DNA from 2 places in the Streptomyces sp. NPDC054834 genome. Region 1 is predicted to be linked to the other one. Evidence: riboswitches for the same ligand, from Rfam matches in the RefSeq annotation. Region 1 holds a riboswitch; the other holds the start of a gene.
The links. A riboswitch is a leader RNA that binds a small molecule or an ion and turns the genes downstream of it on or off. The one in region 1 is predicted to bind glycine.
Positions count from the first base shown of each region.

Region 2: it holds a riboswitch for glycine, as region 1 does, so the genes downstream of both, gcvP (aminomethyl-transferring glycine dehydrogenase) here and gcvT (glycine cleavage system aminomethyltransferase GcvT) in region 1, are expected to answer to the same signal.

Region 1 covers NZ_JBSGZV010000026.1:70,681-78,338, reverse strand. Annotated here, with positions in the region: gene ACWGJM_RS29900 (ABC transporter permease) at 1-849, opposite strand, end outside; gene ACWGJM_RS29895 (enhanced serine sensitivity protein SseB C-terminal domain-containing protein) at 1,191-1,991, opposite strand; gene ACWGJM_RS29890 (enhanced serine sensitivity protein SseB) at 2,148-2,939, opposite strand; gene ACWGJM_RS29885 (AAA family ATPase) at 3,016-3,726, opposite strand; glycine riboswitch at 3,910-4,008, shown strand; glycine riboswitch at 4,009-4,118, shown strand; gene gcvT (glycine cleavage system aminomethyltransferase GcvT) at 4,157-5,275, shown strand; gene gcvH (glycine cleavage system protein GcvH) at 5,395-5,772, shown strand; gene ACWGJM_RS29870 (serine hydroxymethyltransferase) at 5,787-7,049, shown strand; gene ACWGJM_RS29865 (L-serine ammonia-lyase) at 7,134-7,658, shown strand, end outside.
Region 2 covers NZ_JBSGZV010000024.1:134,130-141,787, forward strand. Annotated here, with positions in the region: gene gcvP (aminomethyl-transferring glycine dehydrogenase) at 1-1,690, opposite strand, end outside; glycine riboswitch at 1,867-1,962, opposite strand; gene ACWGJM_RS28820 (PRC-barrel domain-containing protein) at 2,076-2,459, shown strand; partial or broken gene ACWGJM_RS28825 (DNA polymerase IV) at 2,777-4,198, opposite strand; gene ACWGJM_RS28830 (MerR family transcriptional regulator) at 4,287-4,970, opposite strand; gene ACWGJM_RS28835 (bifunctional nuclease family protein) at 5,231-5,704, opposite strand; gene ftsR (transcriptional regulator FtsR) at 5,791-6,528, opposite strand; gene ACWGJM_RS28845 (FHA domain-containing protein) at 6,572-7,387, opposite strand; gene ACWGJM_RS28850 (DUF881 domain-containing protein) at 7,578-7,658, opposite strand, start outside.

The sequences.
Region 1 (7,658 bases):
GGACGCCTGCGGGGGCTGGATGCCGACGCCGAGGAAGCTCAGGGACGCCTCGAAGAGGATGTTGGTCGGGATGAGCAGCGTCGAGTAGACGATGATCGGGCCGACCAGGTTCGGCATCAGCTCGCGGAAGAGGATGTACGGGCCCTTGGCGCCCATGCCGCGGGCGGCGTCCACGAACTCCCGCTCGCGCAGGGCGAGGGTCTGGCCTCGCACGATCCGGCCCAGATAGGGCCAGTTGAAGAAGCCGATGACGAAGATGAGCACGCTCAGGTGGAGCGGCAGTCCGTTGAGGCCGAACGCGCCGCCCTGAAGGGTGGCGGAGATGGCGATGGCGAAGAGCAGGAGGGGGAAGGCGAGGAAGGTGTCCATCAGCCGGCTGATGACCGAGTCGACCCGTCCGCCGTAGTAGCCGGCTACGACACCCATGATGGCGCCGATCACGTTGGACAGGACCGTGGCGCCGAAGGCGACCACCAGCGACACCCAGGAGCCCTCCAGGATGCGGGTGGCGATGTCACGGCCGAACTTCGGGTCGACGCCCAGCGGATGACTGGCACTCATGCCGCCCCAGCCGCCCTTGGGCAGCGAGGTGTCGGGCACGATCAGGTCCTGGTGGAAGGCGTTGGGATCGAGGCCGAACATCGCCTGGATCGGACGCGAGAGGATCGCGATGAGGATCAGCAGGATCACGATGACGCCGCCGACCACGGCGACTCTGTCCTTCTTGAACCGGGTCCAGGCGATCTGCCCCAGGGAACGGCCCTCGATCTGCCCCTTACCGGCACCCTCGAGCACAGCTTCCGGCTGTGCCTCGGCTGCCGCCCCGGTGGTCTCGATCGGTGCGGTCACAGTGACCTGACCCCTCTCGCCGGTGGTGACCGGCCTGCGCCTGCCGCGGATTGCGGCTTTGTCGACTTGCACTCAGACACGAGGCCCTCGACCTTGCGTCTGAGTCGCGAGTCTTCAGCTTCGTCGCGATCACCCGCCAGAGCTGACGGGGAAAGTATGCGCAACCGTGATGCTGTGCAGGGGATTCCGTTATCCGAACAGTGGGTAACGCCCCCCGGACGCGAACCAGTTGGTACAACAGCGTCATAGCGGGCACTTCAGGACCATCGGCGGTTATCTACGCGCGGAGAAATGTGCCGACCCTGTGAAGCCCATGGGCGGACCACGGAGGTCCGATCCGCTCAGTAGCCACCCTGCGCCGGCGGATAACCGTACCCGGCGGCGGGTGCCGTGGGCGGGGCGGGGGCGTGCGCCTCACGGTCGTAGAAGGGACGGGCTTTGGCCCGCATCCACATGACGACGGGGTCGTACTCGTCGGACATCACGACGGTCGACACCGGCAGCCCGTCCGGGACCGCCCCGACGGACTGCTGCATCATCGCGCGCACCGAGTCCACGGCGGGCGGCGAGGTGTCGTACACGTCCAGTCCGATGGCGAGGTACGGCGCCCCGAGCGCGGGCTGCACCCAGGCGCGGCGCAACGAGCGGACGGCCTGGGTGCGGTGGGCGTTCTGCGCGAGCAGGGCGTAGAACTGCGGGACCTCGACGCCTGGTTCCGACAGGCGCAGCGGGCCGGCCGGCTGGCGGTCCAGACCGGTGGCGATCCTGCGCAGGTCGAGCCAGGGGACGCCGACACCGCCGCCCGGGGCGTGCGGGTTGAGCCAGAGGCCGAACTGGTCCGGGTAGAGGGTGCGGGCCACGTCGACCGCGTCGACCACCTCGTACGAGCGGTTCCAGCCGCTGGCCGACAGCTCCTGGGCTGAGGTGACGCAGGGCGCGTAGCCCGAGCCGTCCACCTCCATGTTCCCGTACTGGGCGTCGGGGGATCCGGCCTGGCCGTGCCACAGGAGCATCCAGATCTGGCCGGAGGCGGGGGTCGCGAGCGCCCTGAGGAGTGCCTCGTAGGCGTCGTAACGCCCGGGCATCACCTGGCGCAGCATGTGCTCGACCTGTCCGGTCGCAGCGGTGCCGCTCGCGCTCACCTGTTACCGCCCCTTCGAGAAGTCGCCCCGCGTGTGGAAACAGCTTAAGCGCCTGGGAGCTCGCGGCTTAGTGTCCGTCGGCGAGTGCGGGTTGTGTGTGGCTTGTCGCTCCGGGCCGCGTGTCGACACGGCCCCGCGCCCCTCGGGGGGCGCGTTTCAGTTGCCGGACTGGTAGAAGGGCCGGACGGTCGTCTTCAGCCAGTCGGCCACCGGGTCGTCGGTCACGTCCAGCAGGACCAGGTTGACCGGCCACCGCACCGGGACCGTGCCCAGAGCCCGGCCCAGGGCGTCCAGGGGCAGGGCCCGCAGGTCGCCCTCCCACCGGGAGAGTTCGACGCCTATGAACATGACCGGGTCGGCCGTCTCGATGGCGGCCAGGCAGCGGCGGGCGGTGCGGACGACGCTGATCCGCTCGAACTCGGCGGAGGCGGCGGCGAGGAAGTCGACCGGGTCCTCCTGCCAGTCGGGTTCGAAGAGGCGGACGCGGCCACCGCCCGCCGGGCCGTCGAGCGGGGTACGGCCGGCCCGGCACAGCTCGGCCACGGCCTGCGGCGGGAGCGGGACGCCGACCATGCCGTCCGGGTTGACGACGATGCCGACGTGCGGGGGCAGGCCGCGGGCGAACTCCACGGCCGGGGCGACGGTGTACCCGATGTGGGAACCGACGACCTGGCGGAACTGCTCCTCGGAGCTGAACACCGGCACGTACGCCTGGCCGTCGATCTCCATGGTGGGCAGGTCGAGCGGGCCGCTGCCGGGGCCGCCGCCGTTGGGCAGCGGGACCCAGACGTAGCTCCGGCCCAGCACCTCGATGATCCGGCCGCCGGCCAAGGGGATGCCGAACGACGCCGACAGCACCTCCTCCAGCTCGTTGCCGGGCCAACCGCTGTGCGGATGGGGGTGCGTCTGTGCCGGGAAGTCCGCGGGAAAGTCCGCCGGGAAGTCCATCTGCCTACCGCCTGCTGGGACCAACTGTTGTGCCTGAAAGGCTAGCGGGTACCTGTGCGCGGCCAGGCGGGTCTCCTCAGGTCGCGAAGCCGATCCGGCGCAGCACGTCCGCCGCGTCCCGGTCGAGCAGGACCGCCGAGCCGCAGCCCTGGGGCAGTTCGCCCCGCTCCACCTCGCGCAGCAGCCGGGCGGCCGCCCTGCGGTGGCGCAGGAAGGCGTACCGGGAGACGCCCCGGCCGCGCTCGCGCTGGCCCTCCCGGGCCGTGGCGGGCGGGACGTCGAGCAGCAGCAGGTGCAGCGTGCCGCCCCGGCGGCGGGCCGCGCGGGCCAGCCAGTCGCGCACCCAGGCCTGCGTACCGCAGTCGTGCACGACGACCCCCTCGCCGGAGCGCAGGGCGCGGCGCAGTCCGGCGTAGTGGGCGAGGCGGACCAGGGGGCGGTACACCGCGTACGGCAGGAAGCCGGGCATGCGGCGCTCCCAGCGGTCGCGGGCGTCCTGGGAGTCGATGCGCGGGCCCTGGACCGCGCGGTGCATCAGCGTCGACTTGCCGCTGCCCGGCAGACCGGTGATCACCACCAGGTCCCGGGGGCCGAAGAGCAGGCCGTGCGGACTGCGCCCCGCGCGGTCCCGCAGGTCGCGGGCGACCGGTGCCATGGGGGTCCCCCCGCGCGAGCGCAGCCGAGCGTGGGGGAGCTCGTCGCACCGTTCGCGGGCCGGGGCCGCCGGCTGCTGGGGCAGGGCGATGACCGTCGTCGTCGCGTATGCCGTGGTCCTTGTCACCGTGATCGTCCTCCCTGGGGGGTTCAGGAAAGGTTCTCCCCTCTGAATGTAAAGAGAAGGTAATGCACGGTGTCTCGCGGTTCCGTCCGCTTGCGGCCACAGGCGTGTCACAAAGAGAGGCGCACGTCCGGTCTGCCGTGCGACCGGGAGGCGTGCAATGATGTGCGCGCCAACTGCATACCGGCCGTTTGAATCCGCGCGGGAGAGTCCCCGGCACCGATGGTGCGGGGCGCCGAAGGAGCAAGTCCCTCCCTTGAATCTCTCAGGCCCCGTTACCGCGCGGGCGAGGCACATCTGAAAAGCGGGCCGCTGTGTCAGCGGCTCCACCCAAGGTGCAAGCCATGATCACTCCTGTGGTCAGGGCGAACCTCTCAGGTTCCGATGACAGATGGGGAGGAACGACCTCGCCTGTCATGCCTTTGGGAGACGACCGCCGATGAGCAGTACCGAACTCCGCCGTACCGCGCTCGATGCCCTGCATCGTTCGCTCGGCGCGACCATGACCGACTTCGCCGGCTGGGACATGCCCCTGCGCTACGGCTCCGAGCGCGACGAGCACCTCGCCGTGCGCGCCAAGGCCGGGCTGTTCGACCTCTCCCACATGGGCGAGATCACCGTGACCGGCCCTCAGGCCGCCGACCTGCTGAACCACGCCCTCGTCGGGAACATCGCCTCGGTCGGTGTCGGGCGCGCCCGCTACACCATGATCTGCCGGGCCGACGGCGGCATCCTGGACGACCTGATCGTCTACCGGCTGGCCGAGAGCAACTACATGGTCGTGGCCAACGCCTCCAACGCCCAGGTGGTCCTCGACGCGCTCGTCGAGCGGTCCGCCGGCTTCGACGCCGAGGTCCGCGACGACCGGGACGCCTACGCCCTGATCGCCGTCCAGGGCCCGGAGTCCCCCGGCATCCTGAAGTCCCTCACCGACGCCGACCTCGACGGCCTGAAGTACTACGCGGGCCTGCCCGGCACCGTCGCCGGCGTCCCGGCGCTCATCGCGCGCACCGGCTACACCGGCGAGGACGGCTTCGAGCTCTTCGTGAAGCCCGAGCACGCGGTCGAGCTGTGGCAGGCGCTGAGCAAGGCCGGCGAGGGCGTCGGGCTGGTGCCCTGCGGCCTGTCCTGCCGGGACACGCTCCGCCTGGAGGCGGGCATGCCGCTGTACGGGCACGAGCTCACCACCTCGCTCACCCCCTTCGACGCCGGGCTCGGCCGGGTGGTGAAGTTCGAGAAGGAGGGCGACTTCGTGGGCCGGGCGGCGCTGGCCGAGGCCGCCGCGCGCGCCGAGCGGAACCCGCCGCGCGTCCTGGTCGGCCTGGTCGCCGAGGGCCGCCGGGTGCCGCGCGCCGGATACGCGGTCGTCGCCGGCGGCGCGGTGATCGGCGAGGTCACCTCCGGTGCGCCCTCCCCCACGCTGGGCAAGCCCATCGCCATGGCCTACGTCGACGCGGCGCACGCGGCGCCGGGCACGCCCGGTGTCGGCGTGGACATCCGGGGCAGCCACGAACCGTACGAAGTCGTGGCGCTGCCGTTCTACAAGCGCCAGAAGTAGACACTTGGCGCGGGTACCGGTATCCGGACGTGACCCTGCGCACATTCCCGCTGATCACACGCGTTCACAGCAGTCCCCCCCTTCATCAGCGCTCCCGCGCGTACAGGAGAATCCAGGCCATGAGCAACCCCCAGCAGCTGCGCTACAGCAAGGAGCACGAGTGGCTGTCGGCCGCCGAGGACGGCGTCTCGACGGTCGGCATCACGGAGTTCGCGGCCAACGCGCTCGGTGACGTCGTCTACGCCCAGCTCCCCGACGTCGGCTCCACCGTGACCGCGGGTGAGACCTGCGGCGAGCTCGAGTCGACCAAGTCGGTGTCCGACCTGTACTCGCCGGTCACCGGTGAGGTCACCGAGACCAACGAGGACGTCGTCAACGACCCGTCGCTGGTGAACTCCGCCCCCTTCGAGGGTGGCTGGCTGTTCAAGGTCCGCGTCACGGAGGAGCCGGCCGACCTGCTCTCCGCCGACGAGTACGTCACCCACACCGCCGGCTGAGGAGTCGTAGCCGTATGACTGTCCTGAACACGTCCCTGCACGAGCTCGACCCGGAGATCGCCGCCGCGGTCGACGCCGAGCTCGAGCGCCAGCAGTCCACCCTCGAGATGATCGCCTCGGAGAACTTCGCGCCGCTCGCGGTCATGGAGGCGCAGGGCTCGGTCCTCACCAACAAGTACGCCGAGGGCTACCCGGGCCGCCGCTACTACGGCGGCTGCGAGCACGTCGACGTCGCCGAGCAGATCGCCATCGACCGGATCAAGGAGCTGTTCGGCGCCGAGTACGCCAACGTGCAGCCCCACTCCGGTGCCTCCGCCAACCAGGCCGCCCTGTTCGCGCTGGCCCAGCCCGGCGACACCATCCTCGGCCTGGACCTGGCGCACGGCGGCCACCTGACCCACGGCATGCGGCTGAACTTCTCCGGCAAGCAGTTCAACGTGGTCGCCTACCACGTCGACGACTCCGGCCTGGTCGACATGGCCGAGGTGGAGCGGCTGGCCAAGGAGCACCGGCCGAAGGTGATCATCGCGGGCTGGTCGGCGTACCCGCGGCAGCTGGACTTCGCCGAGTTCCGCCGGATCGCCGACGAGGCCGGGGCGTACCTGTGGGTCGACATGGCGCACTTCGCGGGCCTGGTCGCCGCCGGTCTCCACCCGAACCCGGTGGAGTACGCGGACGTGGTCACCTCCACCACCCACAAGACCCTCGGCGGCCCGCGCGGCGGCATCATCCTGGCGAAGAAGGACTTCGCGAAGAAGCTGAACTCCTCCGTCTTCCCGGGCTTCCAGGGCGGCCCCCTGGAGCACGTGATCGCGGCCAAGGCGGTCTCCTTCAAGGTCGCCGCCTCCGAGGACTTCAAGGAGCGCCAGCGTCGTACGCTGGAGGGTGCGCGGCTGCTGGCCGAGCGGCTCAGCGCGCCGGACGTCCACGAGGCCGGGGTGAGCGTCCTGTCCGGCGGTACGGACGTGCACCTGGTCCTGGTCGACCTGCGCGACTCGGAGCTGGACGGACAGCAGGGCGAGGACCGGCTGCACCAGGTCGGCATCACGGTCAACCGGAACGCGATCCCGAACGACCCGCGTCCGCCCATGGTCACCTCCGGTCTGCGGATCGGTACGCCGGCCCTGGCGACCCGCGGCTTCACGGCCGAGGACTTCGCCGAGGTCGCGGACGTGATCGCCCAGACGCTCAAGCCGTCCTACGACGCGGAGGCCCTGAAGGCCCGGGTCAAGGCCCTGGCCGACAAGCACCCGCTGTACCCCGCTCTGAACAAGTAGTTCCTTTTCGTGGGGTGCCCCGCACACTCGTAGGTGGGCGGGGCACCCCACCCCCCTGCACCACCCCAGCACTGAGGAGTTCCCGTGGCCATATCGGTCTTCGACCTGTTCTCGATCGGCATCGGCCCGTCCAGCTCCCACACGGTCGGCCCGATGCGCGCGGCGCGCATGTTCGCCCGCCGGCTGCGCAACGAGGCTCTGCTCGGCTCCGTCGCGTCGGCGCGGGCCGAGCTGTACGGCTCGCTGGGCGCCACCGGCCACGGCCACGGCACGCCCAAGGCGGTACTGCTCGGCCTGGAGGGTGCCTCGCCCCGCACGGTGGACGTGGAGACGGCCGACGAGCGGGTGGAGGACATCAAGCGGTCGGGCCGCCTGAACCTCCTCGGTGAGCACGAGATCGCGTTCTCCTTCGACGACGACCTCGTTCTGCACCGCCGCAAGGCCCTCCCCTACCACGCCAACGGCATGACCCTGTGGGCGTACGACGCGCAGGGCGCCGAAGTGCTGGCCAAGACGTACTACTCGGTCGGCGGCGGTTTCGTGGTCGACGAGGACGCGGTCGGCGCGGACCGCATCAAGCTCGACGACACGGTCCTGAAGTACTCCTTC
Region 2 (7,658 bases), on a different contig from region 1:
CGTATCCGGTGACCTCGGCGAGTCGTTCCTCCAGCTCACGGATGAGCGTGAGGTAGCCCTGCGCCTGCTCGGCGGGCGCGAAGGGGTGCAGCTGCCCGAACTCCGGCCAGGTGACCGGCTCCATCTCCGTGGTCGCGTTGAGCTTCATGGTGCAGGAGCCCAGCGGGATCATGCCGCGGTCGAGCGCGTAGTCGCGGTCGGCGAGGCGGCGCAGGTAGCGCAGCATCGCGGTCTCGGAGCGGTACTGGTGGAAGACAGGGTGGGCGAGGTAGCCGTCGGTGCGCAGCAGTGCCTCGGGGAGGGCGTCTGCGGTCGCCTCGTCCAGCGCCTCGATGTCCCCCTCCACCCCGAACGCCGTCCATACGGCGCCCAGCTGGGCGCGGGTCGTGGTCTCGTCGCACGCGGCCGAGACCTGGTCGGCGTCGACGAGCCGCAGGTTGACCCCGTTCTCCCGGCCGGCGGCCACGACCTCGGCGGCCCGGCCGGGCACGCGCGCGGTGACGGTGTCGAAGAAGGCGCCGTGGACGACCTCGACGCCCCCTGCCCGAAGCCCCTCGGCCAGGAGGGTGGCGTACCGGTGGGTGCGCCGCGCGATGACCTTGAGGCCCTCGGGGCCGTGGTAGACGGCGTACATACCGGCCATGACGGCGAGCAGCACCTGGGCGGTGCAGATGTTACTGGTGGCCTTCTCGCGGCGAATGTGCTGTTCGCGGGTCTGGAGCGCCAGCCGGTAGGCCTTGTTGCCGTCCGCGTCGACGGACACGCCCACCAGGCGGCCGGGCAGACTGCGGGCGAACTTCTCGTGCACCGCCATGTAGCCGGCGTGGGGGCCGCCGAAGCCCATGGGCACGCCGAAGCGCTGGGTCGTACCGATCGCGATGTCCGCGCCGAGCTCGCCCGGGGAGGTGAGCAGGGTCAGCGCCAGCAGGTCGGCGGCGACGGTGACGAGCGCGCCGAGCTCGTGCGCCCGGTCGACGACGGGCTTGATGTCGCGTACGGCCCCGGACGCGCCCGGGTACTGGATCAGCACGCCGTTGATCTCACGCTCGGCGACCTCGGCCGGGATGCCCTCGCTGAGGTCGGCGACCACTACCTCCACGCCGGTCGGTTCGGCGCGGGCCTGGATCACGGCGATGGTCTGCGGCAGCGCGTCCGCGTCGACCAGGAAGAGGCCCTTCTTGTTCCTGCCCATACGCCGGGAGAGTGCCATCGCCTCGGCCGCTGCCGTGCCCTCGTCGAGCAGCGAGGCACCGGAGGTCGGCAGCCCGGTGAGCTCGGCGACCATGGTCTGGAAGTTCAGCAGGGCCTCGAGCCGTCCCTGCGAGATCTCCGGCTGGTACGGCGTGTAAGCGGTGTACCAGGCCGGGTTCTCCATCACGTTGCGCAGGATGACGGGCGGCGTGAAGGTCCCGTAGTACCCGAGCCCGATCATCGAGTCGAGGACCTGGTTGCGGTCGGCCAGCGAACGCAGCTCGGCGAGCACCTCGGCCTCGGTACGGGCACCCGGCAGATCCAGGGCGTCGGCATTCTTGATCACATCCGGCACCGCGGCGGCGGTCAGCTCGTCGAGCGAGCCGTAGCCGACGTGCGCGAGCATCTTGGCCCGCGCCTCCTGGTCGGGCCCGATGTGGCGCTGCTCGAAGGGGATGCCCTGTTCGAGCTCGGAGAGCGGGGTGCGGTGGGTGGTCATTGCGGAGGCCTCCTGGTCTGACGCGACCTTCGAGGGGCACCCCGGCGCGGGTACCCCGACGGCCTCCCCCTCTGTCATCTCAACCTGAGAGCTTCACCGGGTCACCCGAGGGCCCCGGCTTTCACCGTCGGTGAGAGCGGAAGCCGTCGAGACACCGCCCTGCTTTCCAGAGTGACCTCGTCCGTGCGGTACGTGAGCCTGAGAGATTCCGGGGAGGAGTTGCTCCTTCGGCGCCTCCGATGGTGTCCGGAGGACTCTCCCGCGCGGGGTCAGCAGCCGCTTGCCAGCGTACCAGCGAGGGCAACGCGCGAGCCTCGAGTGGCCGCCTTCCTGAATGTGCTCTTTTGTAGTGCTTACGGATGAGTTGCGACCACGAGGAGGGACCGTGCGAACGGACATCGATCCGCGCCACCTGATCGGCCGCAAGGCGTTCGACCGCAATGGCGACAAGATCGGCACGATCGACGAGGTCTACCTCGACGACGCGACCGGTGAGCCGGAGTGGGCGGCCATACGCACTGGCCTGTTCTCCAGGGACGCTTTCGTCCCGCTGGAGCCCAGCGAACTGATCGACGGCACCCTCCGGGTTCCCTTCGACCGGTCCCTCATCAAGGACGCGCCCGACTTCGGCGTCGGTCGCCATCTCTCTCCCGAGCAGGAACTCCAGCTCTACCACCACTACGGCCTCGACGTGACCTCGTCTCCTCCGCCCCCGGACCACGACTTCGGCCATTTGGCGGGCACGGACGAGACGGCGGGACCGACGTAGTGGGCCCTCCCCCCACCCGCCCCGTCCGGGACCGCCGGTCACACCCCACAGAACCGCCCCGGCCAGCCGCTTCACCCGGCAGCACCGCCCGGACACGCACCCGATCCCTCGTCCGCCTCAGTCCCATCCGCACCGCGGAGGGACTCATCCGCACCGCGTCAGGGCATGCCCGTACCGCCTTGTGATCCCTCCGCACCGATTTCGGCCCGGTCCGCAGCACTTCCGTACCCGACCGCACCCTTCTCGGGCAGGTCCGCACTCTTCCCGAGCCTCTCCGCACCGATGGGGGCCCGCTCCGCGTCACTTCCGGGTATCTCCGCATCGCCCCCGGATCCCGCCGTCCCGTCCCCGGCGCCCGCCGTCCCGTCCCCGGTGCCCGCCGCACCGCCACGGAGCCCGCTCGCGGCTGCCCGGGCAGTCAACGGCAGCGGATCCGCCGGTTCCAGGGCCGGGTCGTCGACCCGGAAAGTCCGCACGCGGCCGGGCTCCGAGCCGGGCGTCTCGAAGCGCACGGTGACCCGCCCGAGCCCGCTGCCCTGCACCCAGCCGTGCCCGAACTCCGCATGCCGCACGTCGTGCCCCGCGGGCCAGCGCCGTTCGGCCGGCGTCGGCTGTTCCACCGCGGGCTCGGGCACCGCCTCCTCCGCGGCCGCTTCCGCCATCTCACCCGCCGCCTGGGCGAACAGGTCCTCCTGCGTGTAGTCGGCGAGCCCGGAGACGCCCACCCCGAGCAGCCGTACGCCACCGGTCGTGTCGACGGAGTCCAGCAGCCGGGCCGCCGCCTCCCGCACGACCGCCGGATCGTCCGTGGGCCCACGCAGCGTCTCCGACCGGGTCAGTGTCGAGAAGTCGTATCGCCGCACCTTCAGCACGATGGTCCGCCCCGACAGCCCGGCATCGCGCAGCCGCCGCACGCACCGGTCGGCGAGCCGCTGCACCTCCAGGCCGACCCGGAGCCGGTCGTGGATGTCCACGTCATAGGTGTCCTCGACCGATACCGACTTGGCCTCCCGCTCCGCCACCACGGGCCGCTCGTCGTCCGCCAGCGCCATGGCGTGCAGAGCGCGACCGTGGGCCTTGCCCAGCAGCCGTACGAGCTCGTCCTCGCCGGCCTCGGCGAGTTCCTCGACCGTGGTGATCCCGGCGCGTCGCAGATGGTCCCCGGTCGCCGGCCCCACCCCGGGCAGCGTCCGCACCGACATCGGGCCCAGCATTGCCCGCTCCGTCCCCGGCTCGATCAGTACCAGCCCGTCCGGCTTGGCCTGCTCGGAGGCGATCTTCGCGAGCATCTTGGAGGCGGCGAGCCCCACCGACCCCGTCAGTCCCGTGACGGCCCGGATGTCCGCGCGCAGCTTCACCCCGGCCAGCCGTGCCGATTCCTCGTCCCGGGCCGTTCCTCCCGCCTCCAGGTCCACGAACGCCTCGTCCAGGCTCAGCGGCTCGACGAGTGGGGACAGCGCCCGCAGCAAGCCCATCACCTGTTCACTGATCGACCGGTACAGCCCGAAGCGCGGGACGAGATAGGCGGCGTTCGGGGCGAGCCGACGCGCCTGGGCCATCGGCATCGCCGAGTGGACCCCGAAGACCCGTGCCTCGTACGACGCGGTGGCGACCACTCCGCGCGGCCCCAGCCCGCCCACGACGACGGCCTTCCCGCGCAGGCTCGGCTTGGAGGCCTGCTCCACCGAGGCGAAGAAGGCATCCATGTCGAGGTGCAGGATCGTGGGCGCGTTTCTCACACCTCCGATGCTGCACCACACCACTGACAATGCCCCGGCAGCCGGTACGCGGGGCCTCGCCGCCGAGGGGCAGGCGCGGCAGGCGCCGTCAAACCGCCCGGTTGCGTCGCCGCGCCAGCTCGTCGGCGGGGTTCTGCCCGACGAGGGTCTCCCCGGTGTCGATGCGCTCCCCGTGCAGCTGGGAGAGCGCGCTCTCCACGTCCCGCCACACCACGCCCACGGCGATCCCGAAGATCCCCTGACCGCCCTGGAGCAGGGCGTGGACCTCGTCGGGGGACGTGCACTCGTAGACTGTGGCTCCGTCGCTCATCAGCGTCATGCGCCCCAGGTCACGGAAACCGCGCTCCCTGAGGTGCTGGACGGCGGTGCGGATGTTCTGGAGCGAGACGCCGGTGTCCAGAAAACGCTTCACGATCTTCAGGACGACGACGTCCCGAAAGCTGTACAGCCGCTGCGTGCCCGACCCGTAGGCGGGCCGCACGCTCGGCTCGACCAGGCCGGTGCGGGCCCAGTAGTCGAGCTGCCGGTAAGTGATGCCGGCGGCCGCGCAGGCCGTCGGACCGCGGTAGCCGATCTGCTCGGACGCCATGGACGCCGCCCCTCCGCCGTTCGGCACGGCCGTCGGTCGCTGCGGAACGTGATCGGCCGCGCCGCCATGGTGGGGATACCCCGTGCCCGAGCGGAGCCGAGAGCTTGAAGGAGGGTACGGACCGCTCTCCCCGAAACCTCGTCCGGGGGCACCCCCAGCCGTACCGTCGCCGCTGCTTCTCACGCCGACCTCCGTCCTTGACCTGCCTTCTCGACGGTAGGCAGTCACCGGGGGTGCGTCAACGATCGCCACACTCGGCACGCCGAGTGATAATCACCCTAAGAGTGGTTTCCCGTGCCCCACCGCGGGGAAAGGCTAGCCGAATGCGCTGGCGGGGAACGTCAGGACGCTCTCACTGGCCGCCGGCAAGTGCCATCTGAACGACGGTCACGAACCGTCGACCGGCCGGTCACGGACCGCGCGCCGGCCATCGGCCGACGCACTCACTGGCTGCTGGTACCGAAGTCCTCGGGCGAGATCTGGTCGAGGAACTCGCGGAACTTCTCCACTTCGTCCTCCTGCTCGTCCGGGATCGCGATGCCCGCGTCGTCGAGCACCGTGTCGCTGCCGTAGATCGGCGTTCCGGTGCGCAGGGCCAGCGCTATGGCGTCGGAGGGGCGGGCGCTCACCTCGACCCCGCTGGCGAAGACCAGCTCCGCGTAGAAGACGCCCTCACGCAGATCCGTGATGCGCACTTCGGTGAGCTCCTGGCCGACGGCCTCCAGCACGTCCTTGAACAGGTCGTGGGTCAGCGGTCGTGCGGGGGCCATGCCCTGCTGGGCGAAGGCGATCGCCGTCGCCTCCCCCGGTCCGATCCAGATGGGGAGGTACCGATCGCCGCCCACTTCACGCAGGAGCACGATCGGCTGGTTGGAGGGCATTTCCACCCGGACACCTACGACATCGAGCTCGTTCACACAGCAACCCTAGGCCGTGCCCGGGATGTTTGGGTAGTCGGGCCGGGGACGGGCGCCCGATCCGGCCTCTCGCATACCAGTGCCGCTCAAGGCAGCCGAACGCCGAGCGCGGTCTGCACCAGGGCCGCGTGCAGCCTCACCGTGAGCGCGGCCAGCTCCTTCGTACGGGCCTCGGCATGCGCCCTGGTCTGCGGATTGCGGTGCCGCTTGAGCGGGGCAACCACCTGGTCCACCAGCCCGGCCTCCCGGTCGGCGGCGGCCTTCATCACCCGCAGGTGGCGCGGCTCGATCCCGAACCGCCCCAGCTCCGCGACAAGGGAGGCCACCGTGACGGCCTCCGCGTCGTACACCCCGCCCTCGAGGGGAGCGAGGAGCCCGTACGACTCCCACTCCTTCAGGTCGCTCTCGTCGATCCCGGCGGCCGCCAGCAGCTCGACCCGTCCGATCCGGGCGGCCGTGGGCCCCTCCGCGGGCTCGAGCACCGTCTCGCCGGCGCGCTGGCGCCCCACGACCGGCAACTGCACGGCCTCGCCGCGCGCCATCGCGTCCAGGTGCTCGCGGATCACCTTGAGCGGCAGATAGTGGTCCCGCTGCATCCTCAGGACGTGACCGAGACGCTCGACGTCCTCGGGACTGAACTTGCGGTACCCCGAAGGGGTCCGCCGCGGCTCGACCAGCCCCTCCGACTCCAGGAACCGGATCTTGGAGATCGTGACTTCGGGGAACTCCTCGCGCAGCACGTTCAGCACCGTGCCGATGCTCACCAGCCCACTGTCCGTGGCGGCGGTGCCGTGCCCGGCACCGCCGCTCGGTGTTCGAAGCATGGACCTTCCCTGGGGGTCCCCCCGGACGGCGTCCGGGGGAGGGTCAGATGCCCTGCCGGCTCGCGTAGAAGACCAGCCGGTACTTGCCGATCTGCACCTCGTCACCGTTCGACAGAGCGACCTGGTCGATCCGTTCACGGTTGACGTACGTGCCGTTCAGACTTCCCACGTCGGCCACCGTGAAGGAGCCGTCCGGAGAGCGCCGGAATTCCACGTGGCGACGCGAGACCGTCACGTCGTCCAGGAAGATGTCGCTCTGCGGATGACGCCCGGCCGTGGTGAGCTCGCTGTCCAGCAGGAAGCGGCTGCCCGAGTTCGGCCCACGGCGCACCACCAGCAGCGCCGAGCCCAGCGGCAGCGCGTCGACGGCCGCCTGCGCCTCCGGGGAGAGCATCGGCGTCTGACCGGTCGCCTCCGCGTCGTAGGCCTCCAGGCCCGAGATGGAGATCGTGCTCGTGGTCTCGGACGCACGCTCCGGCACGGCGCCGGGGCGCAGCGGCGCACCGCAGTTGGAACAGAAGCGGGCGTTCTCCGCGTTGCGGTTACCGCACCTCGTACACACCAGGACCGACATGGACGGATCCTCCTGCCCCGCCGGAGCGTTGGACGCGTACGGGTCGGAGGTAAACCCTCCACCCGTACCTGAGGTTGACGGTTGCCCGAAACCTATGCCGCCGGGCTGGGCAGGGTCAACAGACGGCGCGCCCTGACCTCCGGAAATGTCACCGCCCGGACCAGCCACCTGGTCACGGAACAGCGGGCGCTGACCCTCTGCGTCAGGCTGTGCGCGATGGCGGGCGGTCGCGTTGTCGCTGCCCTCTCGCGCGCTCTTGCCGAACAACTTCGCAAACAACTTCACGGGCGATTCCCCTTGACCGAAACAGACCCGCCCGTGGGGCAGGACGAACCCTGATTGCCTACACCGGCCGACCCGGACACCTTCACAACGTCCGTAGCCACCAGACAGTTTCCACCACACCCCACCCCTTCGGTGCGCCGACCCCCCGCAAGCTCATGCCCCTGCCGGACGTCCCCCATGCACTCTCGGTTCACTGCGAGGACGACCGAGCGTAGCCAGGCTGCTTCGCCGGTCGCAAGGCATCCACGACGATCTTGGTCGACCGCTCGAC